Regions from separate parts of the Sphingomonas silueang genome, predicted to be linked through region 1. Evidence: riboswitches for the same ligand, from Rfam matches in the RefSeq annotation. Region 1 holds a riboswitch; the other holds the start of a gene.
The links. A riboswitch is a leader RNA that binds a small molecule or an ion and turns the genes downstream of it on or off. The one in region 1 is predicted to bind cobalamin.
Positions count from the first base shown of each region.

Region 2: it holds a riboswitch for cobalamin, as region 1 does, so the genes downstream of both, metE (5-methyltetrahydropteroyltriglutamate--homocysteine S-methyltransferase) here and ABLE43_RS16105 (TonB-dependent receptor plug domain-containing protein) in region 1, are expected to answer to the same signal.

Region 1 covers NZ_JBDZDK010000019.1:47,758-59,550, reverse strand. Annotated here, with positions in the region: gene ABLE43_RS16140 (ribonucleoside-diphosphate reductase subunit alpha) at 1-490, shown strand, start outside; gene ABLE43_RS16135 (methyltransferase domain-containing protein) at 583-1,251, shown strand; gene ABLE43_RS16130 (MFS transporter) at 1,375-2,577, opposite strand; gene ABLE43_RS16125 (PAS domain-containing protein) at 2,574-5,162, opposite strand; gene ABLE43_RS16120 (sugar kinase) at 5,241-6,242, opposite strand; gene kduD (2-dehydro-3-deoxy-D-gluconate 5-dehydrogenase KduD) at 6,239-6,994, opposite strand; gene kduI (5-dehydro-4-deoxy-D-glucuronate isomerase) at 7,006-7,845, opposite strand; cobalamin riboswitch at 8,189-8,407, shown strand; gene ABLE43_RS16105 (TonB-dependent receptor plug domain-containing protein) at 8,597-10,528, shown strand; gene ABLE43_RS16100 (ABC transporter substrate-binding protein) at 10,551-11,369, opposite strand; gene ABLE43_RS16095 (FecCD family ABC transporter permease) at 11,609-11,793, shown strand, end outside.
Region 2 covers NZ_JBDZDK010000033.1:25,162-36,954, reverse strand. Annotated here, with positions in the region: gene ABLE43_RS20085 (amidase) at 1-871, opposite strand, end outside; gene ABLE43_RS20080 (ferritin-like domain-containing protein) at 949-1,473, opposite strand; gene ABLE43_RS20075 (dicarboxylate/amino acid:cation symporter) at 1,563-2,858, opposite strand; gene ABLE43_RS20070 (hypothetical protein) at 3,154-3,414, shown strand; gene epsC (serine O-acetyltransferase EpsC) at 3,539-4,456, shown strand; gene ABLE43_RS20060 (phosphate/phosphite/phosphonate ABC transporter substrate-binding protein) at 4,560-5,363, opposite strand; gene ABLE43_RS20055 (fatty acid desaturase) at 5,356-6,231, opposite strand; gene ABLE43_RS20050 (FAD/NAD(P)-binding protein) at 6,280-7,644, opposite strand; gene nhaA (Na+/H+ antiporter NhaA) at 7,746-8,900, shown strand; cobalamin riboswitch at 8,943-9,165, shown strand; gene metE (5-methyltetrahydropteroyltriglutamate--homocysteine S-methyltransferase) at 9,280-11,568, shown strand; gene ABLE43_RS20035 (PilZ domain-containing protein) at 11,605-11,793, opposite strand, start outside.

The sequences.
Region 1 (11,793 bases):
CGAACCGATCCCGGCGAACATCTATACCCACAAGACGCTGTCGGGTTCGTGGTCGGTGAAGAACCCCTATCTCGAAAAGCTGCTGATCGCGAAGGCGAAGAACAGCGACGCGGTGTGGAACACCATCCTCGAACGCGGCGGTTCGGTGCAGCACCTCGACTTCCTGACCCAGGAGGAGAAGGACACGTTCAAGACCAGCTTCGAGATCGATCAGCGCTGGCTGCTGGAAATGGCGGGCGACCGGGCACCGTTCATCGATCAGGCGCAGTCGCTGAACCTGTTCATCCCGGCGGATGTCGAGAAGTGGGACCTGCTGATGCTCCACTTCCGCGCATGGGAGCTGGGCATCAAGTCGCTCTACTACCTGCGGTCGAAGTCGGTGCAGCGCGCCGGGTTCGCGGGCGGCGTGGAGGCGGACAATACCTCCGAACTCGCCAAGTTCGATCTGGGCGAGAGCACCGATTACGACGAGTGCCTCGCCTGCCAGTAATGGACCGGGCCGATCGTTCCGCCTGACAGGGGCGGAACGATCGGCTATCCCCGCAGCGTCCGGCAGGGGGCCGGGCGGCAGCGGAGCGAATCGTGAGCGAACCCCAACCACCCGTAGAAGCGGCCAGGCCGTTCATCAACGTCAGCCCGCGCTATCGCCTGAACCGCTTCCGCATGTTCCGCGGGATGCTGGAGGAACTGGCCAGGACCCGGTCGGTGGTGCGCGTGCTCGATATGGGCGGCTGGCCGGATTACTGGCAGGACATGCGCCCGCTGTGGCAGGATCTGCCGCTGCACCTGACGATCGTGAACATCGACATCACCGATCGCGACGATCCGCCCTATCATTCGCGCTACGGCAGCGCGCTCGACATGGCGGGCTATGCCGACAACAGCTTCGACATCGTCCATTCCAACAGCGTGATCGAACATGTCGGCCAATGGGTCGAGATGCAGGCGATGGCGCGCGAGGTGCGGCGGCTCGCCCCGCGCTATTTCGTGCAGACGCCCAATCTGTGGTTCCCCTATGAACCCCATTACCGCAGCCTGTTCCTGCACTGGTTCCCCGAACCGGTGCGCGCGGCGATGGTGCTGCGCAAGCGGCGCGGCTTCATCGAGGCGTCGAGCTACGACCAGGCGATGCGCGAGGTGCAGGACATCCACCTGCTGAGCGCGCGGCAGATGGCCGAACTCTTCCCCGACGCCCGGATCGAGCGCGAGAAGGTGGGGCCGTTCACCAAGTCGCTGATCGCGATCCGCTAAACACTCAGGCGAAACCGTGCTCCCGCGCAGGCGGTAGCCCGGAGCCGCGAACGTCGTCATCTGCTGCCCTGGCTCCCCGCCTCCGCGGGGATACGGCCTTGGTCGACCCAGGCAGGTTGCGCCCTACCGCTCCGCCCGGATCGCCAGCGCGGCGATCCCGCCCGCCACCGCGACGGCGGCGAGCGCGGCGAAGATCACCCCCAGCCCGACTCCCGGCGGCAATACCGCGGCGAGCAGCGGCGGCAGGCAGCCGGGCAGCGTGTTGGTGAGGTTCAACACCCCCAGATCGCGCCCGCGCGTGGCGGGGGACGGCAGCAACTGCATCGCCAGCGCGGTATGCAGCGCGAGGAACACCGACAGCCCCACGGTCGCGATGCCATAGCCGATCGCGACGCCGACGAACGATCCCGCCAGCGCCATCGCGCTCAGTCCGCCCGCGACGAGCAGCGTCGCGAGTCCCAGGAACGGCCGCCGCCCGCCGATCCGGTCCGACCAGCGCCCGGCAAGGATCGTCATCACCACCGCCACGCCCGTCACCACCGCCATGGCGCGGGCGACCGGCCCCGCCGCGTCGCCGCCGCCCTGCCAGCGATCGGCGAAATGGAAAAAGGCATAGGCGGTCATGCCGTTGCCCGCCGCCTGCATCGCGAGGCGCGCGCACCATGCGCGGATCAGGTCGCCACGCCCGATCGTCCGGCGAACCGGCTGCGCTGCGGACGGGGGCGCAGCGTCGCCCAGCGCCTGCTCGCGCGCGAACAGCACGAACGGCAGGATCATCGCCGCCGCCAGACCGACATTGGCGGCAAAGCGCGCCGCTTCCCCGGCGAACAGCGGCAGGGTGACGAACGACGCCGACAGCACCCCCACCGGATGCGAGATGCCGAGCAGCCCGCTCACCTGCCCCCTGGCGGCATCGGGCACCTCATCGGCCAGCACCGCGACCATCGGCGCGAACATCAGGTTCAGCGCGACCTGCCAGAAACCGACCGCAGCCAGCAGGGCCAACGGGGTGGTCGCGCGGTGGATCGCGGCAAAGGCGATCGCAAGGCCCGCCAGCCCGATCGCGATCGTCGGGCGCCGGCTGCCGCTGCGACGGCGCTGCACGTCGCTCAGCCAGCCCGCCGCGATATTGGCGATGCTGGCGACGAACACGCCGAACAGGACCACCTGCCCCAGCAGCGTCACGCGGTTGGCGGGGTCGATCGCCGCGACCTTCACCTGCAACAGGATGCTGACGAACGGCATGAACGCGACGAACAGCCCGCAATAGGCCAGCGTATACAGCGCCACCAGCCTGCGCGCCGGGGCGGCGGTCTGCCCGTTCAACGCCCCGCGATCCGGCGCAGCGCCGCGGTCAGCTGCGCGATGGTATAGGGTTTGTGCAGCAGCTCGAACCCGCGCGTCCCTTGCCGGGCGATCACGTCGCTGTAGCCGCTGGTCAGCAGCACCGGCAGCCGGGGATGGTCGGCGCGCAGCCGGGCGGCGAGTTCCAGCCCGTCGACGCGCGGCATCACCACGTCGGAAAACACGATGTCGAACCGGTCCGCCCCGGCGGCGATCACCTCCAGCGCGGCCTGTCCGTCGACGACATGGGTCGGCAGGAAGCCGTGCTGCTCCAGTGCCTGCGCCGTAGTGTGGCCGACGGCGGCATTGTCCTCGACCACCAGCACGCGCAGGCCCAGCCCGGCGAGATCGTCCGGCTCGGCGCGCGGCGTCGGCGCGGCAGCGGCGGGGGCATCGGCCTGCGGCAGATACAGGGTGAAGACGGTGTCGCCCGGCGTCCCCCGGACCCGCACCTCGCCGCCCGACTGTTTGGCGAAGCCGAACACCTGGCTCAGCCCCAGCCCGGTGCCCTTGCCCAGCCCCTTGGTCGTGAAGAAGGGCTCGAAGATGCGGCCGACCAGATCGTCGGCGATGCCCGATCCGGTGTCGGCGATGGCGACGGCGATATGCCGCCCGGCCTGCGCGGGCGCATGGCCGCTGGCGGGGATGCCGTCCACCTGCGCGACGGTGATGGTCAGCCGCCCCTCGCCCTGCATCGCGTCGCGGGCGTTGGCCGCCATGTTGACGATGGCGGTATCGAACTGGTTCGGATCGACATCGACGAAGGCAGGCCCGGCGCATGGCCGCACCTCCACCACGATGCGCGATCCGGCCAGCGTGCGGACGATATCCCCCAGCGCGGCGATGGCGGCGTTCGCGTCGAAGACGCTCGGCTGCAACGCCGATCGCCGGGCGAAGGCCAGCAGCTGCCCGGTCAGCCTCGCGGCGCGATCGACGGTGTCGCTGATCGCGGAGAGATAGCGTTCGCGCCGCGCGTCGGTCAGCGAAGGCTGGCGCAGCAGGTCGACCGAGGAGCGCACGATCGTCAGCAGATTGTTGAAATCGTGCGCGACACCGCCGGTCAGCTGACCGATCGCCTCCATCTTCTGGCTCTGGCGCAGCGCGTCCTGCGCCGTCACCAGCGCGTTGGTGCGATCGGCGACCTGCTCCTCCAGCGACGCGGCCAGCGCCTCCAGCTCGCGTTCGGCGCGGCGGCGCTCGGTTGCGGCGCGGGTGCGTTCGGCCACCTCACGCATGAACGCCACCTCGTCGTCGCGCCACGCGCGCGCCTCGCCGTGATTGGCATAGAGCAGCGCGACCAGTCCGCCATGTTCGGTCAGCGGCATGTTGATGAACGCGCGGGCGTTGATCGCCTCCAGCTGCGCCGCGGTATCGGCGGTGCGCGGGTCGGTGCGCGCGTCGGCGACGATCGCGGTCTCGCCGCGCTTCAGATCGTCGATATAGCTGCCGTAGTCGCGGAAATGGAGCGTCCCCGCGATCGTGGTGACGCCCGGCGCGTTCCAGTCGCGCTCGATCACGATCGTCTCCGCCGCGCGATCGACGAGGCCATAGCCGACGCGGTCGACCCCCAGTGCCTGACCGATGATCTGCGATGCGGCGACGCTCATCTCGACCGGGTCGTCGAGCAGGCGCAGCGTGTCGTTGAGGTCGGCCATCGCCGCGCGCATCTGCTCAAGGCGCTTGTAATCGGTGACGTCGATCGACACCCCCGCCAGCCGGACCACGCGCCCGGCATCGTCGCAGGTCGGCTGGCCGCGGCTGGCGATCCAGCGCCGGTCGCCCGCGGCGGTGCGGATGCGCACCTCGTTCTCGAACGGCTCGCCCGCGAAGCTGCGCTCGATCGCGGCGAGCAGGTCGGCGCGGTCGTCATCATGGACGATCGCGAGGATTTCGGCATGCGACGGGGGATAGTCCGCCGGAAAGCCGCAGTTGACGCGACAGATGTCGGAGGTGCGGAGCCGGCACGTCTCGCGCTCGAGCGACCAGGTGCCGAACCGCCCCGCCTCCAGCGCGAAGTGCATCTCGCGCTCGCGCTCCTCCTGTTCGCGGAACCGCCCGGCCAGTTCGGCCATCAGCGCGGCGTTGCTGGTCTCCAGTCCCTCCACCCGCTCGCGCTCCAGCGTCACATCCATCTGGCTGGCGAAGAAATAGGCGAGCTGCCCGTCCGCATCGGGCACCGGGGCCAGCAGCAGCCGGTTCCAGAACGGCGTACCGTCGCGGCGATAGTTGCGGATTTCGATCTCGATCGATTCGCGCCGGGCCACCGCGTCGCGGATGCGCGCGACCGTCGCGGAATCGGTATCCTCACCCTGAAGGAAGCGGCAGTTGCGCCCGATGATCTCGTCGCGAGTATAGCCGGTCAGGCGGCAGAAGGCGTCGTTGGCGAACACGACCGGATTGTCGTCCTGCCGCGGGTCGGTGATGATCATCGGCATGCGCGTGGCACGCACGGCGGCGACGAACGGGTCGGTCCCGCCGCCGGTCCCGGCGATCTCGTGCGCGATCCGGCGTTCGTCGCCGATCGCCGCGCCGCCCGCGTTGCCGCTATCGCTCAACTCGTCTCGCATCGCCACAGAAACGTGGTCCCCCCAACCGCCGTTCCTTGGCTCCTCATCCTTTCGGACGCAAGGCTCGGTGCGCAGCGGTCAGCGGCGAACGTCGAGCCCGCCGCCCAGGAAGGCGTCGATATCGGCCTGACGGAACAGGCTGGCGTCGCCCGGCAGCGAATGCTTGAGCGCCGCGACCGCGAGGCCCCAGCTTGCCGCCGTCGCCGCGTCCCGCCCCGACATCAGCGCGTGGAGCACGCCGCTGGCAAAGGCATCGCCGCCGCCGATGCGATCGACGATGCCCGACACCGCGACTTCCTGCGTCTGGACCGCGCCGGTGGGCGTATCGATCCGCGCCGACAGGCGGTTGCGATCGGCGTCATCGACATGGCGCGCGGTCGAGGCGATGTGCTTCAGGTTCGGGAAGGCGGCGAACGCCGCTTCCGCCGCCTCGCGCCGCCGGTCCTCGCCATCGCCCGAAAAGGGCTTGGCCAGCAGCAGCGACACGTCGCGGTGATTGCCGAACAACAGGTCCGCCATGCCGACCAGCCGCGTCAGCACCGCTCGGGGATCGCTGTCCCACGCCTCCCACAGCCGGGCGCGATAGTTGCCGTCGAACGAGACGGTCAGCCCCTTCGCCCGCGCCGCCTCGGCAGCGGCGATCGCGGCATTCGCGGTCTCATGCCCCAGCGCCGGGGTGATGCCCGACAGGTGCAGCCGGGTGCAGCCGTCCAGCAGCGCGTCCCAGTCCCAGGTGGACGCAGGCGCGGTCGCGAAGCTGGACCCTGCGCGGTCGTACACGATGTCCGATGCGCGCAAGCCTGCCCCGGCGCTCAGGAAATACAGTCCCATCCGGCCGTCACGAACGGCGACGCGCGAACAGTCCACCCCCTGCGCGCGCAATGCCGACACGGCGCCGCGCCCCAGCGGACTGTCGGGAACCACGCTGGCCATCGCCGCGGCATGGCCGAGATTGGCGAGCCCGACCGCAACATTGGCTTCGGCCCCGCCGACATACACGTCGAAGCGCGGGCTCTGCATCACCAGTTCGCGCCCCGGCGCGGTCATGCGCAGCAGCAGTTCGCCGAAACACAGGATCATCGTGCGAGCCACCCCCCATCGACCGCAAGGACATGGCCGTTTACATAGTCCGAAGCGGTCGAGGCAAGGAATATCGCCGCCCCGCCCAGATCGCTCGCATCGCCCCAGCGGCCCGCCGGGATACGTTCGAGGATCTGGCGGTTGCGCGTTTCGTCCGCCTGCAACGCGGCGGTGTTGTTGGTGGCGATATAGCCCGGCGCGATCGCGTTGACGTTCACCCCCTTGGCCGCCCATTCATTGGCCAGCAGCCTGGTAAGGCCGCCGATGCCCGATTTGGACGCGGTATAGCTCGGCACGCGCACGCCGCCCTGGAAGGTCAGCATCGAGGCGATGTTGATGACCTTGCCCCGCCCCTGGGCCACCATGTGCCGCCCGGCGGCCTGCGTCAGGAAGAACACCGACTTCAGGTTGGTGTCGATCACCGCGTCCCAGTCTTCCTCGGTGAAGTCGAGGCTGTCGGCACGGCGGATGATGCCCGCATTGTTGACGAGGATGTCGAGCCCGCCGAGCGTGTCGATCGTCTGGCGGACCACCCCTTCGACCGGGGCGATGGTCGACAGGTCGGCGGAGACGATCTCCGCCCGGCGGCCCAGCGCACGCGCCTTGTCCGCCGTGTCGGTCGCGGGCGTGCGCCCGATCAGCGCGACATCGGCCCCGGCGGCGGCGAGCGCCAGCGCGATCGCCTGCCCGATGCCGGTATTGGCCCCGGTGATCGCCGCGACGCGGCCCGAAAGGTCGAAGGGATTGGTCATGATCGCGTCCCTCAGGCCAGCTGGCAGATGTCGAGGACGTTCATGTCGGTATAGTCCTGGTTCTCGCCCGCCATCGCCCAGATGAAGGCGTAGGCGCGGGTGCCCGACCCCATGTGGACCGACCACGGCGGCGAGATCACCGCTTCCTCGTTGCCCATGACGATGTGGCGCATCGCCTCGCCCTCGCCCATGTAATGGAACACCTTGTCGTTGTCGGTCGGCAGCTCGAAGTAGAAATAGATCTCGCTGCGGCGCTCGTGGATGTGCGGGGGCATGGTGTTCCACACGCTGCCGGGCTTCAGCACGGTCAGGCCCATCACCAGCTGCGCCGAATCGCACACGCCGGGAATGACGAGCTGGTAGATCGTCCGCTCGTTCGATTCCTCGAGGCTGCCGCGGTCGAGCGCGTTGGCGTCGGCAATGCCGAGCTTGCGGGTCTGGAAGCCCTTATGCGCCGGGCACGACGCGATGTAGAAACGCGCACCCGCGCCGCCGAACTCGACGTCGGTCGCGCCCATGGTGACGTAGACGCAGTCCTTGTTGCCGAGCGTGAACACCTCGCCGTCGACGGTCACGGTGCCCTCGGCCTCGCCGACGTTCACCACCGCCATCTCGCGACGTTCGAGGAAGGGATGTCCCTCCGCCGACTTCGGCTCGGTCTGCGCGGGCAGCTTGACCGGCGTGTCGCCCACCGCGACGCCGCCGATCACGAACCGGTCGGCATGGGTGTAGTTCAGCACGCATTCGCCGGTGCGGAACAGGCCGTCGATCAGATAGCGGTCGCGCAGTTCCTCGTTGGACACGCATTCCATCATGTCGGGATGCGTGGCGTAATAGGTGCGGTCGAACATGATTCTCTCCCTTGGTAACCGGTATCAATGGCCCGACGGCCAGCCCCGGTCCTGCGATGCGAAACGGTCTGCAATCGTCCTACTGTGCGGCATCGATCGCGTCGACCCGTTTTTCGCCCGGAAAAGCGCCGGTCACGCCAGACCGCGGAAATCCGCGGCGTTGCGTGCCCGGAATATATCGTTCCGATAGATGGTACGGCCTTTCACTATGCGATCGTGAAGCATTCTGCCGAACGGTGATCGCCTGTCGGAATGACACCGATTACCTCATGCGCTTCCAGCCTGATGCTTGCCACGCAGGCACCGCCCGGCTAGAGGCGCGCGGCGATCCGGCGGCCATGTCGGCGGATCGTGGCACGCCGGTGCCCTTCGGGGCTTGAAACGGGAATGCGGTGCGGGGCTCTCATCCCCAATGCCGCGGCTGTCCCTGCAACTGTAAGCGGTGAGCACGCCTCCACGCCGGTCGGACATCCGACACGGCAGCCACTGGGAAACCGGGAAGGTGGGAGCGCGATTGCGACGACCCGCGAGCCAGGAGACCTGCCGGCGCGTGGTCGCTTCTGCCCGAGGTCCAGCGGAGACCGGGGCCGGTTCTCCGTGTGGAGCGACGAAACTCGATGCGGCGGGGCCGCATGCGGGGGAGTCGCCGGTTTCCACGCGCGGGGGTGCCGCCGGAGCCGTGCTTTCCTGTCCGGGCCTGGCCGCCCGTTCCCCGCCCGTCGCGCTCCTGTCCGCACCCCGGGGAACACGCATGTTGAAGACCACGCTTACCCTTGCCGCGCTGCTCGCCGGCTCCTCCGCCTTTGCCCAGGCGCTGCCGGGCGAGGCCGCCGACGACGCGACCGATCCGATCATCGTCACCGGCACCCGCGCGCTGGACGGCACACCCGCCGACCTGCTCGGCTCGTCCTATACGCTGCTCGACGCGCAGACGCTGGAGAACCGCCAGACGCGGGTCGTCTCCGACATCCTGCGCGACGTGCCGGGCGTGTCGGTCAGCCGCTCGGGCGGGGTCGGCGGCTTCACCCAGCTGCGCCTGCGCGGGACGGAGGCGAACCACACGCTGGTCCTGATCGACGGGATCGAGGCGTCCGACCCGTTCCTCGGCGAGTTCGACTTCGCGACGCTGATCGCCGACGACGTGGCCCGGATCGAGGTGCTGCGCGGCCAGCAGTCGGCGACCTATGGCTCGGACGCGATCGGCGGCGTGGTGCATTACATCACCGCCAACGGGGCGGACGCACCGGGCGTGCGCGGCCGGATCGAGGGCGGCACCTTCGATACCGTCGGCGGCGCGGCCCGGCTGGGCGGCGTTACCGGCGGGCTGGATTATGTCGTGTCGGGCGCGTTCAACAGCACCGGCGGCACGCCCTCCGCGCGGCGCGGCATTGGCGATCGTAACCTGGGCGCGGACAACCGCCAGTTCGCGGGCAAGCTGGCCTATGCACTCGCCCCCAATCTCCGCCTGTTCGCGACCGGGCGCTATGCGCGGTTGCAGGCGGATACCAACCCGCAGGACTTCGACTTCACCTCGCCGACCTACGGCTTCGTGGTGGACGGCGACGACACGACGACCTCGCGCAGCTTCCTCGGCCTCGGTCGTGCCGAACTCGACCTGTTCGACGGCGCGTGGACGCAGGCGGCGACCGTGCAGCTGAACGACACGCACCGCAACAGCCGTACCGCGGGCGACCTGACCTCCGACAATCGCGGCGAGCGGTTCAAGGCGGCGTATGATTCGACCTATCGCCTCGTCGACGGCACGCTGACCCACGCCTTCACCCTCGCCGCCGATTTCGAGCGCGAGCGTTTCCGCTCGGTCGCCGTCTTCGCGCCCTCCCCCGCCAATCTCGGGCGCAGCACCGACAACACCGGCATCGTCGGCGAGTACGACCTGCGCGTCGGCGACAAAGCCGGGTTCGGCGCGTCGATCCGCCGCGACCTGAACAACCGGTTCGAGGATGCGACGACATGGCGGGTGCGCGGCAGCTATGCGCTGTCGCCGCTGATCCGCGTGCGCACGGCGGCGGGATCGGGGATCAAGAACCCGACCAACTACGAACTGTTCGGCTTCGATCCGCGCAGCTTCATCGGCAATCCGAACCTGAAGCCGGAAAAGTCGGAAGGGATCGAGGGCGGCATCGACCTGACCCCCGCCCCCGGCGTGCGCGTCGGTGCGACGCTGTTCCGCTCGGTCCTGCGCGACGAGATCTATTCGACCTTCTCGCCCAGCTTCGTCGTCTCCCCGGCCAACCGCGCCACCCGCTCGCGCCAGCGCGGGATCGAGGCCTTCGCCCATGCGCCGCTGGGCGCAGGCTTCGTCGCCGACCTCGCCTATACCTATCTCGACGCGGTCGAGGCGGGGGCGGAGGAAGTGCGCCGCCCGCCGCACATCGGATCGGCGAACCTGACGTGGCGGGCAGCGGACGACGGTTTCGGCGCGACGCTGACTGCGCGCTATAACGGCAAGACGTTCGATTCGAACTTCACCAACCTGCCCTTGGGGCCGCGCGTGCGTCTGGACGATTATGTGCTGGTGAACCTTGCCGCCGATGCCCGGATCGCCGACCGGCTGACCGCCTTTGCCCGCGTCGAGAATATCTTCGCGGCCAAATACGAGGAGGTGTTCACCTATCGCGCGCCGGGCCGGGGTGCCTATGCCGGCATCCGCGCCGGGTTCTGACGCGGTGTCGCCCCGCCGCCGATCAGCCCCGACGCGCCAGCGTACGGGCCAGCCGTTCGGCGGCGAGGACATAGGCCGGGCCGCCGCACACCGTCCACGCCTGCGGCAGGTCGGCGCGGGCGACCCCGGCAATCGCGGGATGGGCAAGCAGTTCGGTCCCCCGATCCACCACCTGCGCGCTTTCGCTGCGCAGGATCAGGTCGGGGTGCGCGGCGACCATCTCCTCCAGCGCCAGTTGCGACAGTGCGGGCTTGCCCAACTGGGTGGCGAGGTTGACGAGGCCAACCCGCCCCATCAGTTCGTCGACCAGCGTGCCGCTGCCGGTCAGGAAGCCGCGCCGCTGGTAATCGGCGGCGATCCGGCCCTTGCCCGCCGCCTTGTCGATCGTTGCCAGCGCGCGGTCCATCCGCACGACCAGCGCCTCGGCGCGGTCGCGGTGGCCGACCGCATCGCCCACCTGCCGCAACTGCGCGACGATGTCGTCGTAGCGCGCGACCCAGCCGAGCGGCACCGTGCGGAACGCCGCTTGCGGCAGCGCGGCGAGCGCCGGGGCCGGAAACCCGGCATCGGTCAGCACGAGATCGGGTTGCAGCGCGAGCAGATCCTCGGCGCTCGCATCCATCACCGGCAGGCGGGCGGCGCGCCGCGCCCCCGCCGACATCGCCGGATCGCGCGACAGGCGGGTCAGCCCGGCGATCTGCGCATCATCGGCGAGCGCCAGCAACTGCTGATCGGCGCACAGGTTCAGCGAGACGATCCGGCGCGGGGGATCGTGGCGCGGCGGGGCGATAGCCGCAGGTGTGCAGGCGGCGAGGAGGAGCGGCAGCAGGGCGGAACGCATCGCGCCATTGGGGGCGAATGTGTTGCGGGCGCAACCCCCCGATCCTCCCCGGCAGGGAGCATCGGGTCGACCATGCCCCGCATGGTCGAGGATCGTCCGGGGGACGATCCGGCCCGATGCTGGGGACCGCCGCGAAGCGGTGGTGGAGGGGGGTGTCCTGCGCCACGACGGTTGCGATCGGGGATAGCCCCCTCCACCAGCCTGCGGCTGGTCCCCCTCCCCGTGCCGGGGAGGATCTGATGCGGTTCGTCCTGTTGCTCGGCTGCATTCTTGCCGCCGCCGCATCGCTCTGCATCGGGCCGGTTCCGCTGGGCATCGGTCGCTTCCTTGCGGCTGCGAGCGGCCACGACCCGATCGCGGCCACCATCGTGTTCCAGCTCCGCCTGCCGCGCACGCTGGTCGCGCTGCTGGTGGGCGGCATGCT
Region 2 (11,793 bases), on a different contig from region 1:
GCCGCACGCCCTTCAGCGCATCGGCGGATAGCCCGGCGGCATAGTCGCGCCGCTTGCCGTCCGCCTCGGCGGTCACGGGATCGGCAGGATCGCTGCCGACCATCGCGGTCAGCAGCAGCGCGACGTCGCGCACGCTGCGCCCCATCGGGCCGGGCGTGTCCTGGCTGTGGCTGATCGGCACGACATGGGTGCGGCTGACGAGGCCGATGCCGGGTTTCAACCCGACCAGCCCGTTCATCGCCGAAGGGCAGACGACCGACCCGTCCGTCTCCGTCCCCACCCCGATCGCGGCGAGGCTGGCGGCGATCGCCGCGCCGGTGCCCGACGACGATCCGCACGACGTGCGATCGAGCGCATAGGGGTTGCGCACCAGCCCGCCGACCGCGCTCCACCCGCTCATCGAGGAATCGGAGCGGATATTGGCCCATTCGGACAGGTTGGTCTTGCCGAGGATCACCGCCCCCGCCGCGCGCAGCCGCGCCACCACCGGCGCGTCGCGCCCGGTGCGGTTGTCGGCGAGCGCGAGGCTGCCCGCCGTCGTCGCATTCTCGCGCGTCTCGATATTGTCCTTGATGAGCACCGGCAGCCCGTGGAGCGGCCCGCGCACCCGCCCGGCGCGCCGTTCGGCATCCAGCGCGCGCGCCTGCGCGACTGCATCAGGGTTGATCGCGATCACCGAACGCAGCGTCGGTCCGGTCCGGTCGATCTCGGCAATGCGGGCAAGATAGGCGCGGGTCAGCGCCTCGGCGGTGGTGCGCCCGCTCGCCAGCGCGTCGGCGAGCGTGGCGGCGCTGCGTTCCTCGACGGGTACGGATTGCGCCGCCGCCGGGGCCGCCGCCGCCAGCCCGATCGCCCATGCCAGTGTCCGCATTCCCGTGTCCCCGTTTCGCTGTCGGGAATAATCTTCCCGAAAGCGGGGACGCTGTCACGGGGAAAGCGGCGCGGGCGTCACACCTTGGCGGTGCCGCTGCCCTCCGTCGCGTACAGTTCGGCATAGCGGCGCGTCACCAGCGGCAGCGATTCGTCGATCCACTGCGCCATCGACAGCTCTTCCTCCAGCGACCGGGTGAGCAGCAGCGTGGCGTCGGTAAAGCCGCCGTCCTCGGCCAGCACCAGCAGCGACTTGTAGCTGGCGATCTCGAAATGCTCGAAGGCATAGTTGGCGAAGCTGTTCTTGACGATCTCGTCGCCCGCCACGCTGTGGCCGATCGCCGCCATGCCGCCCGACATGCTGAGCGCGGTGTCCTTCAGGAACGAACCCGACGTGTCGAACCCGGCAAGCAGTTCGTCGATGCGCGCGATCTGCGCATTCGTCTCGTCGACGTGCAGCCGCAGCCGGTCGGCGACTTCGGGATAGTTGGTGATGCGCTCGATCTGCGGCGTCATGATCGACAGTGCCTGCTTCTCCACCGCATGGGCGTTCTTCAGGCCGGTGACGAACAGGTCGCGCAGGGTGTCGTGGTCGGCGGGCATCGGCAGTTCCTCCGGTGGGTTCGGGACATTCGCCCAATCAACCCGATCCGGAGAACAGCGTTCCAAAAAAGATGTTTTTGTTGAATAACTTAAGTTATTGAGGCGGTAGCGGGCGCATCCTGATCCCCGGCGGCCAGCAGGCCTGACCGCCTGGCGACGATCCATGGCACCAGCGTCTGTCCCGCGACGTTCACCGCGGTGCGACCCATGTCGAGGATCGGATCGATCGCCAGCAGCAGCCCGACGCCCTCCAGCGGCAGCTTGAGCGTGGACAGGGTGAGCGTCAGCATCACCGTCGCCCCGGTCAGCCCGGCGGTCGCCGCCGATCCCAGCACCGACACCAGCACGATCAGCACATAGTCGCCGAAGTGCAGCGGCAGGCCATAGAATTGCGCGACGAAGATCGCCGAGATCGCCGGATAGATGGCGGCGCATCCGTCCATCTTGGTCGTCGCGCCGAGCGGCACGGCGAACGCGGCATAGGCGCGCGGCACGCCGAACGCGCGCTCGGTCACGTCCTGCGTCACCGGCAGCGTGCCGATCGACGAGCGCGACACGAAGCCGAGCTGGATCGCGGGCCACGCCCCGGCGAAGAACTTGCGCGGCGACAGGCCGTTGGCGAGCAGCAGCAGCGGATAGACCACGAACAGCACCAGCCCGAGCCCGGCATAGACCGCGCCGGTAAACGCCCCCAGCGCCGACAGCGTGTGCCAGCCATAGCGGAACACCGCGTCGCCGATCAGCCCGGCGGTGCCGATCGGGGTCAGCGCGATGACCCAGCGCAGCAGCTGGCGAAAAACCTTGAGTGCCGATTCGTTGAAGGCGAGGAACGCCGCCCCCGCCTCCCCCACGCGCACCGCCGCCGCGCCGACCGCGATGGCGACGACGATGATCTGGAGCACGTTGAACGCGATGCTGGTCTTGAGCACGCCGTCGGTCTCGGTCGTCGCTGCGCTGAGGCCGAGGAAATTGACCGGCACCAGCCCGGTCAGGAAATCGAGCCACGACCCGGTCGTCTGCGGCAGTTTGGCGGCGGTGGCGGAAACGCCCGCGCCGATCCCCGGCTGGACCGCGAGGCCCAGCGCGATGCCGATCGACACCGCGATCCCCGCCGTGATCGCGAACCACAGCAGCGTGCGCACCACCAGCCGGGTCGCGTCCTGCAACTCGCGCAGCGACGCGACCGAGGCGACGATCGCGGTGAACACCAGCGGCGGCACCAGCGCCTTGAGCAGCTGCACGAACACCTGCCCCACGGTGCGCAGCCCCTGCCCCAGCGCCGCGCCGCCGTCCGCCCCAAGCTGCTGCGCGAGGAAGCCCAGCGCCAGTCCGGCGATCATGCCGAACAGCACCTGGATGCCGAAGCCGGGTAGTCGTAGCCGCATGCCAGTGATCCCACGTCCGTCGATGGCGCACGCCGCCGGACGACCGGCCCGGCGGCGAGATTTATCCCACATACCGAGTAGGATAATGCTGCGATGCGGCAAACTCGATTCCGGTTTGTCGCAGCGTAGCTTTTCTTGGGGCCGCATCCCGGCCCGGCTAAAGATAAACATTATCCTACCAAAAGAATAGGAATGGTGCACCGCAGCCGCATCCGGCTAGGATGACCGCACCGCCAACGGGGGCGGCTCGCGACGCCGTCGGCGAACGCGACCGGCGATATTCGGGAGACGAATTTTGAAGACTGTACTTGCGGCATTCGGGCTGGTGCTGGCGGCGGGCGTCGCCGGTTGTTCGGGATCGAACGCGGTCGACAACGGCGCGACCGCCGAGGCGAACCTGAGCAACGTCGAGGAACTGCCCGCCAACGATACGCTGCTGGCCAACGATGCCACCTATGCGGACGAGGCGTTCGGCAATGACGCGGGCACGCTGAACGGCGCGGACCTGCCCGCGCCCGAACCGCTCGGCAACGCCATCGGCAATTCCGCCCTCTGACCTTCGCGGGCGGCACCCGCCGCCCGTGTCCTGCGACGCTCGGTGTAGCTCCCTAAGCGACCAGCGTAGCCTTGCGGCCGGGCGATCCGTCGTCCGGCCGCCTTTTTGTCTGGAAGGACCGCGCATGACCCTCGACCCCGAACGCGATCGTGCCGTGACGCACGCGACCCGCGCGCTGGCGGCGGCGCGGGCGGCATGGCGCCATGCCCAGCCCAGCCGCCCGGCACCCGAACGCTTCCCCGCGCGCGATCCGCTCGACCGCGCGGTGCGGCTGCTGGCCGAGGCACTGTTCCCGGCGCGGCTCGGGCGGTTCCGGGGCGATGCGGCGGCGGAGGACGGCTTCGTCGCCGATCGCATCGCCACCGCGCTGGACCTGATCGCGGGCGAGGTCGAGCAGGAACTCGCCTATTGGCACGATGTGCAGGGGCTGGTTGCCGAACCGGGCCGCGCGGGCGAGGTGGTGCGGCTGTTCGCGGGCACGCTGTCGCGCATCCGCTCGCTGCTCGACACCGATGTCGCGGCGATCTTTCGCGGCGATCCGGCGGCGCGCAGCGTGGACGAGATCCTGATCTGCTATCCCGGCGCGACCGCGATCCTGCATCACCGCATCGCGCATGAACTCGATTCGCTCGGCGCGCCGATCGTGGCGCGGATCGTGTCCGAACTGGCCAACGAACGCACCGGGATCGACATCCATCCGGGTGCCACCATCGGCCCCAGCTTCTTCATCGACCACGGCACCGGCGTGGTGATCGGCGAGACGGCGGTGATCGGCGCGCGGGTGCGGCTGTACCAGCATGTCACGCTCGGCGGGCGCGGGCGGCGACCGAACGGCCACGAACCCCCGCGCGGTCCGCTGGCCGAGCGCGAGGCGCGGCATCCGATCATCGGCGACGACGTGCTGATCTATGCCGGGGCGACGATCCTCGGCCGGGTGCGGATCGGCGACCGCACGGTGATCGGCGGCAACGTCTGGCTGCTGAGCGACGTGGCGCCGGGCAGTCTGGTGCTGCAACCCGAAGCGGTGGTGACCAAGCGATAGCGCGTCGTTCGACCACACCACCGTTCGTGTCGAGCGCAGTCGAGACACCCTGCGCAGCGCTTGCGGCACGTCCCCCGACTCCACTCCGGACAGGCGGTAGCGCTCAGGCGAGCGCAGGATAGCCCGCCGCTGCCGCCGCCGCATCCTGTCGGGCGACATGCGCGCGCAGGTCGGCGCGGCTCGGCACGATCCCGGTCAGGCCCAGTACCGCGCGCGCCTCGGCCAGCACGGGATCGGCGAGCACCCGGTCGAGGCCGGAGCGCAGACGGGCGACGACCTCGGGCGGCGTCGTGGCCGCCGTGACGAACGCCGGGGTCGCGGCAGGCGCGCTCCAGTCGAGCGTGCGCAGCGCGCCGGTCACGTCGGGCGCGAAGCGGGCGAGCGCGGCGAAGGTCACTTCGTCGATCGCGGCCACGTCCGCCCGCCCCCCGGCCACCACCTCCGCGCTGCGGGCATGCGCGCCGGTTTCGATCACCGGGGCGAAGAACGGCGCGCCGCCTGCCAGCGGTGCGATCCGGTCGCGCAGCAGCGCCATGCCGGTGTTCGATCCCGCGTCGTTGATCGCCACCCGCCGTCCCCGCAGGTCGGCAAGGGCGCGCGCGGGATCGTCGCGCCGCACCACGATCCGGCTGCGATGCGTGCCCGGCGTCGCCGTCCCGGCATAGACCGGATGGCCGAGCAGCCGCAGCCGGTCATGCGCCAAGGCCCATGGCCGGGTGCAGATCATGCCGAGCAGCAGGCCGGGATGCGACCACACCTCCCCGGTCCCCACGCCGCGCGTCAGCCGGGCGGGCACCCCCCGCACGCCGCGCAACCGCAGGTCTTCGGCGATCCCCGCCCAGAGCGCGTCATTCGCGGCATGCTGGCCGGGGTGGTCGTACATGCCGAGCCATGCGATCTCAGCCATGGTCGCCCGCCGCCAGCGCCGGATGCAGCACCCGGTCGTGCGGGCGCAGCGCGAAGCGGCGCACCACCTCGCGATACCCCCGATAGCGCGGCTCCGCCCGATCGGTCCGCATCCGCTCCAGCAACGGCAGGCGATACCACGGCGCGGCGGGAAAGGCATGGTGTGCGGCATGCAGGTTGTTGTTGAGGAACAGCAGCGCCAGCGGCCCGTGCGAGGTGACGGTGGCCGCGCGCGACGGCCCGGCGGCGTCGGCGCGATGCTCGGCGAACCCGCGCAGCAGCGACGCCGCCTGCCCCGGCAGCACGAAGCACAGCAGATAGGTCGCGATCGGCAGCGCCACCGCGTCCAGCCAGACGAGCACCAGCGCGACCCCGATCAGGTGCGGCCCCCATTCGCGCGCGAAGGCGGCGGGTTCGCGCCATGCGCGGCGCACCTCGCCGGACAGGAACAGCAGGATCGCCGCCGCAGGCCCCAGCAGCATCTGCCCGAGCAGCGTCGCGCGCATCCGGGCGAGGCGCGCGGTCAGTCCGTCACCCGCGACGTAGCGCGACTCCGGATCATGATGCGGATGGGTCGGTTCGGGCGAGCGGTGATGCGCGATATGCGTCCGGCGATACACGCCGTACGGCAACCACAGCGACAGCGGCACGCCGCCGATCGCATCGTTGATCCAGCGCACCCGCGTCGGGTGTCCATGGATCGTCTCATGCTGCAACGACCCGTGCCAGCCGAGGAACCAGCCGCCCAGCACCACCAGCAGCGGGACCGGCAGCACCGCCCACCACAGCGTCACCGCCGCCCAGCCGCCATAGACCGCCGTCGCCAGCAGCAGCGTGGGCCACTCGACCCGCCTGATCGCCTTGCTCATAATCCCACTATACTGATAGGATATGCGCAAAGGCAAGCGCGTCCGGCGCTACAGCCCCTCGCCGCCGACCCAATGGGCGTTGGAGAGCGCGCGGGCGAGCGTCGCGCACTGGACGCGGATGTCGGGCACCGCGACCACTTCCCACCACATGCCGCGCGTCATCGGGCCGATCGCGTGGAGCCGGGGGTGCGCCTGCCCGTCCGCCGCCACCACGCGGGTGGCGGCATCGACGTCGATCCCCAGCCGACAGGCATCGGGCCGGACGATGCCCGCCGCCGTCAGCTGGCGCAGCAGCGGCTCGGGACTGCGCAGCAGATTGCCCTGCGGACCGGTGCAGTTGACGATGCGGGCGAAGGCTTCGGTCCGCCGCGCGTCCGACCCGCGCGGTCGCCACGTCACGGTCGCGCACCGGCCGTCGGCGGCGACCGCCTGCACCTTCCCGCCGAGGAAGCGCAGCCGCCCGGCGGCGACCAGCGCGTCGATCGCCGCGCCGATCTCCGGCGCGAGGCGGTGGCGATGCACGTCCCAGAAGGGGCGGAGATGGCGCAGGAACCGCCGCCGCTGGCCCGCGTCCGCCCCGGCCCACAGCAGTTGCGTGACCGGTCGCAGCGCGTCGACCGCACCGCGCCAGCCGCTGCGCGCCGCCTCGCCGCGCACCTCGCGGACCAGCGCCGACAGGGTGCGCGCAGGCTTCTCGCGCGCCGGATCGACCGGCGGCTGTTCGGGATCATGGACCCGCGGGCGCAACCCCCGGCGCGACAGCGCGGTGACGGTTCCGCGGAACCCCCGCCGGTCGAGCAGCAGCGCGGCATCGACTGCGGTCAGCCCCGATCCGAGCAGCAGCACCGCATCGCCGGGGGCAAGGCCCTCGGCGATATCCCCCGCCCAGGGATCGTCGCGATAGACGCCGGGCGGCAGCGCCGACAGGTCGATCCCCTCGGGCGCATGCGGCGGGAGGTTGCCGAGCGCGAGGACCGCCCGATCGAACGTCGCGTGCGTTCCGTCGGCGAAACGCGCCGTCACCGTATCCGCACCGTCGTCCAGCGCGACGACCTCGCCCGTCACCAGCATCAGCCGGTCGGGTGCCTGCGCCCGCGCCCCGGCCAGCAGGTCGGCGAGATAGGCGCCGTAGACCGTGCGCCGCACGAAGCTGGTCGGACCGCCTAGCCCGCGCGCGCCCAGCCAGCGGACGAAATGGTCGCGATCGTCGGGAAAGGCGCTCATGTTGGCGGCGCGGACGTTGAGCAGATGGCTGTCGTCCGCCGCGCTATAGGCGACGCCGCGCGCGAGCTGCGCCGTCCGCCGCTCGACCAGCGTGACGCGCGGCCCCTCCTGCCGCAGCAGGTTGAGCGCGAGCAGCGTGCCCGACGCCCCGCCGCCGACGATCAATATATGCGGGTCGGGCAACGACATGCGGCTGGCCTTTCAAACCGGTTGTGCCGAGGGGGTATAGGAACGCCGCCCCCCGCGCGATAGGGATGCGGGGTTCGCACCACCACCACAGGACTATCGCGATGCCCCATGTCGCCCCCCGGGGCATCCACCGGCTGCTGCGCGGCGAGGCGACCGGCGGCATCCTGTTGCTGCTGTCGGCGGTGCTGGCGCTGGCGGTCGCCAATTCGCCGCTCGCACCGCTCTATGCCGCGATGCTGGAGCAGCATGTCGGGCCGCTGACCGCCCGCCACTGGATCGACGACGGGCTGATGGCGCTGTTCTTTCTGCTCATCGGGCTGGAAGTGAAGCGCGAACTGCTGCTCGGCCAGCTCGCCACCTGGTCGCAGCGCATCCTGCCGGGGGCGGCGGCGGTGGCGGGGATGGTGGTTCCCGCCTTGCTCTACACCGCGTTCAACGGCGGCATGCCGACCGCGCGCGGCTGGGCGATACCGGCGGCGACCGATATCGCCTTCGCGCTCGGCATCGTCGCGCTGCTGGGATCGCGCGTGCCGCTGTCGCTGAAGATCCTGCTGACCGCGATCGCGGTGATCGACGATCTGCTGGCGATCGTGGTGATCGCGATCTTCTATACCGGTTCGATCGCGCTGGTCCCGCTCGGGCTGGCGGTGGCCGGGCTGGCGCTGCTGGTGGCGCTCAACCGTGCAGGCGTGCGGTCGCTGTGGCCATGGGCGGTGATCGGGACCGGGATATGGGTCGCGGTGCTGCTGTCGGGGGTGCATGCGACGCTGGCCGGGGTCGCGGTGGCGCTGACCGTGCCGCTGCGGACGCCCGGCGCCGTGCCGCCGCTCGAACGGCTGGAGCACGGGCTTCAGCCATGGGTCACCTTCCTCGTGCTGCCGCTGTTCGGCTTCGCCAATGCCGGGGTGTCGTTCGCCGGACTGACGCCCGCGATCCTGATCGCGCCGGTGCCGATCGGGATCATCGCCGGGCTGTTCCTCGGCAAGCAGGCCGGGATATTCGCGACCGTGCAGCTGCTGACGCGGCTCGGCTTCGCTCCGCCGCCCGCGGGGGCGAACGTCCGCCAGCTCTGGGGCATGACGGTGCTGTGCGGGATCGGCTTCACGATGAGCCTGTTCATCGGCGGCCTGGCGTTCGGCGAGGGACCGGTGATGGATTCGGTGCGGATCGGGGTGCTCGGCGGGTCGCTGCTGTCGGGCGTGCTCGGCTGGGCGATCCTGCGGCGCAGTACGCGCGAACGCCATTTTACGATATAACGAAGTCTTTATATCCTGATTGACGATCCGGTCGCGATCGTGGATATCGCCGCTGTCGAAGGTTCTTCGCCGATCCGCACCGGACCGGCGGAGCTAAGACGGGAAGCCGGTGCGGCCCTTGCAGGGCCAAGGCCGGCGCTGCCCCCGCAACTGTAAGCGGCGAGCGGCGGTCATCATGCGTCACTGGCGGAGCGATCCGCCGGGAAGGCCCGACCGTGCGCGACGACCCGCGAGCCAGGAGACCTGCCCTCGACGCGATAACGTCCACCGGCGGGGATGTCGGATCGGTCGCCTGCATCCCCGCGGCCGGTCGTCACCGTCCGCGCGGTCGCGCGCGTGCCCGTCCTGCTCGCCCGCCCTTCACACGGGGTATGAAGCAATGACCGTCACCATCGCCACGCTGGGATTCCCCCGCATCGGCGCACGCCGCGAGCTTAAATTCGCGCTCGAAAGCCACTGGTCGGGCAAGACGACCGCCACCGAACTCGCCTATGCTGCCGCCGACCTGCGGCGCACCCATTGGACGCGGCAGCGCGACCTCGGCGTCGACTGGGTGCCGTCGGGCGATTTCTCGCTCTACGACCATGTGCTCGACACCAGCGTCATGCTCGGCGCGATCCCGGCGCGCTACCGCGACGCGGGCGACGGCCTCGCCACCTACTTCGCGATGGCGCGCGGCACCGGCAACGGCGGCACCTGCGCGCACGGCGACGTGACCGCGTGCGAGATGACCAAATGGTTCGACACCAACTATCACTATATGGTCCCCGAACTGACCGCGGACCAGCGCTTCGTGCTCGACCCCGCCAAGCCGCTCGGCGATTTCCGCGAGGCGCAAGGACAGGGGATCGCGACCCGTCCGGTGCTGCTCGGGCCGGTGACGTGGCTGGCGCTGGCCAAGGGGCGCGGGGTCGATCCGCTCGACCATCTCGACGCGGTGCTCGCCTGCTATGTCGACCTGCTGGCCGCACTGGCGCAGGCGGGCGCGGAGTGGGTGCAGATCGACGAGCCGCTGCTGGTGCTGGACCTGACCGAACGGCAACGCGCCGCCTTCACCCGCGCCTATGCCCGGCTGTCGCGCGCCGGGCCGAAGCTGATGCTGGCCACCTATTTCGGCGGGCTGGAGGATAATCTGTCGCTCGCCGCCGCGCTGCCGGTGGCGGGGCTGCACGTCGATCTGGTGCGCGCGCCCGAACAGCTCGACGCGGTGCTGGCCGCAGCACCGCGCGACCTGCTGCTGTCGCTCGGCGTCATCGACGGGCGCAACGTGTGGCGCGCCGATCTCGACGCGGTGCTGGAACGGATCGAGGCCGTAGCCGCCGCGCGCGACGTGATCCTCGCCCCCTCCTGCTCGCTGCTGCATGTCCCGGTGGACCTGACGGCGGAACCGAAGCTCGACGACGAACTGCGCCAGTGGCTGGCGTTCGCGGTGCAGAAGATCGAGGCGCTGGCGATCCTGAAGGAGGCGCTGAACGAAGGGCGCGAGAGCGTCGCCGACGCGCTGGCCGATGCCGCCCGCGCCGCCGCCGCCCGCCGCGTGTCGCCGCGCATCCATGACGCAGCGGTCGCCGCCCGTACCGCCGCCGTCACCCCGGCGATGTACGCCCGCGCATCCGACCACCCGGCGCGGATCGCGGCGCAGGCGGCGGTGCTCGACCTGCCCCCCTTCCCCACCACCACCATCGGATCCTTCCCGCAGACGGCGGCGGTGCGCCACGCCCGCGCCGAACATGGTCGCGGACGGATCGACGATGCCGCCTATGCAGCGTTCCTGCGCGAAGAAACCGAACGCGCCGTGCGCTGGCAGGAGGAGGTCGGGCTCGACATGCTCGTCCATGGCGAGTTCGAGCGCAACGACATGGTGCAATATTTCGGCGAGCGGCTGTCGGGCTTCGCCTTCACCGTCCATGGCTGGGTCCAGAGCTACGGCTCGCGCTGCGTCCGCCCGCCGATCCTGTACGGCGACGTCGCCCGGCCCGAACCGATGACCGTCGCCTGGTGGCGCTATGCGCAGGGGCTGACCGACCGGCCGATGAAGGGCATGCTGACCGGCCCCGTCACCATCCTCAACTGGTCGTTCGTGCGCGATGACCAGCCGCGCGCGGACAGCTGCCGCCAGATCGCGCTGGCGATCCGCGACGAGGTGCTCGACCTCGAGGCGGCGGGCGCGAAGGCGATCCAGATCGACGAGGCGGCGCTGCGCGAAGGGCTTCCCTTACGCCGCCGCGACCGGGGAACGTATCTCGGCTGGGCGGTCGACTGTTTCCGGCTGAGCGCGGCGGGTGTGGCGGATGCGACGCAGATCCACACCCATATGTGCTATGCGGAGTTCAACGACATCCTGCCCGCGATCGGCGCGATGGACGCCGACGTGCTGTCGATCGAGACGGCGCGATCGCAGATGGAACTGCTCGAAGGCTTCGCCGCCTATCGCTATCCCGGCGCGATCGGGCCGGGCGTCTATGACATCCACGCCCCGCGCGTGCCGGGCGAGGGCGAGATGGTCGAGTTGATCCGGCTGGCCCAGGCGCATCTGTCGGTCGAACAGCTGTGGGTGAACCCCGATTGCGGCCTCAAGACCCGCCGCTGGGAAGAGGTCAAGCCGGCGATCGAGGCGATGGTCGCGGCGGCGCGGACGCTGCGCGCCGATCTGCGCGTGCCTGCCTGAGCGCAGGAGGATCGGCCGGGGCGACCCGGCCGGTCCTCACCGCTGGCGGCGATGATAGGGATCGTCGATCTGCGCCAGCCACCCCGCGACCGTGGGCGACAGGGTGGCGATGGTACCCCGCGGGCGGCGCGCGGAGTCGATGTCGATCCGCCCCCCGTCGATCCGCACGCCCGCGAAGCGATCGTCGGTCCACATCACCTCGCCCCGCATCCGGTGGTGCAACCC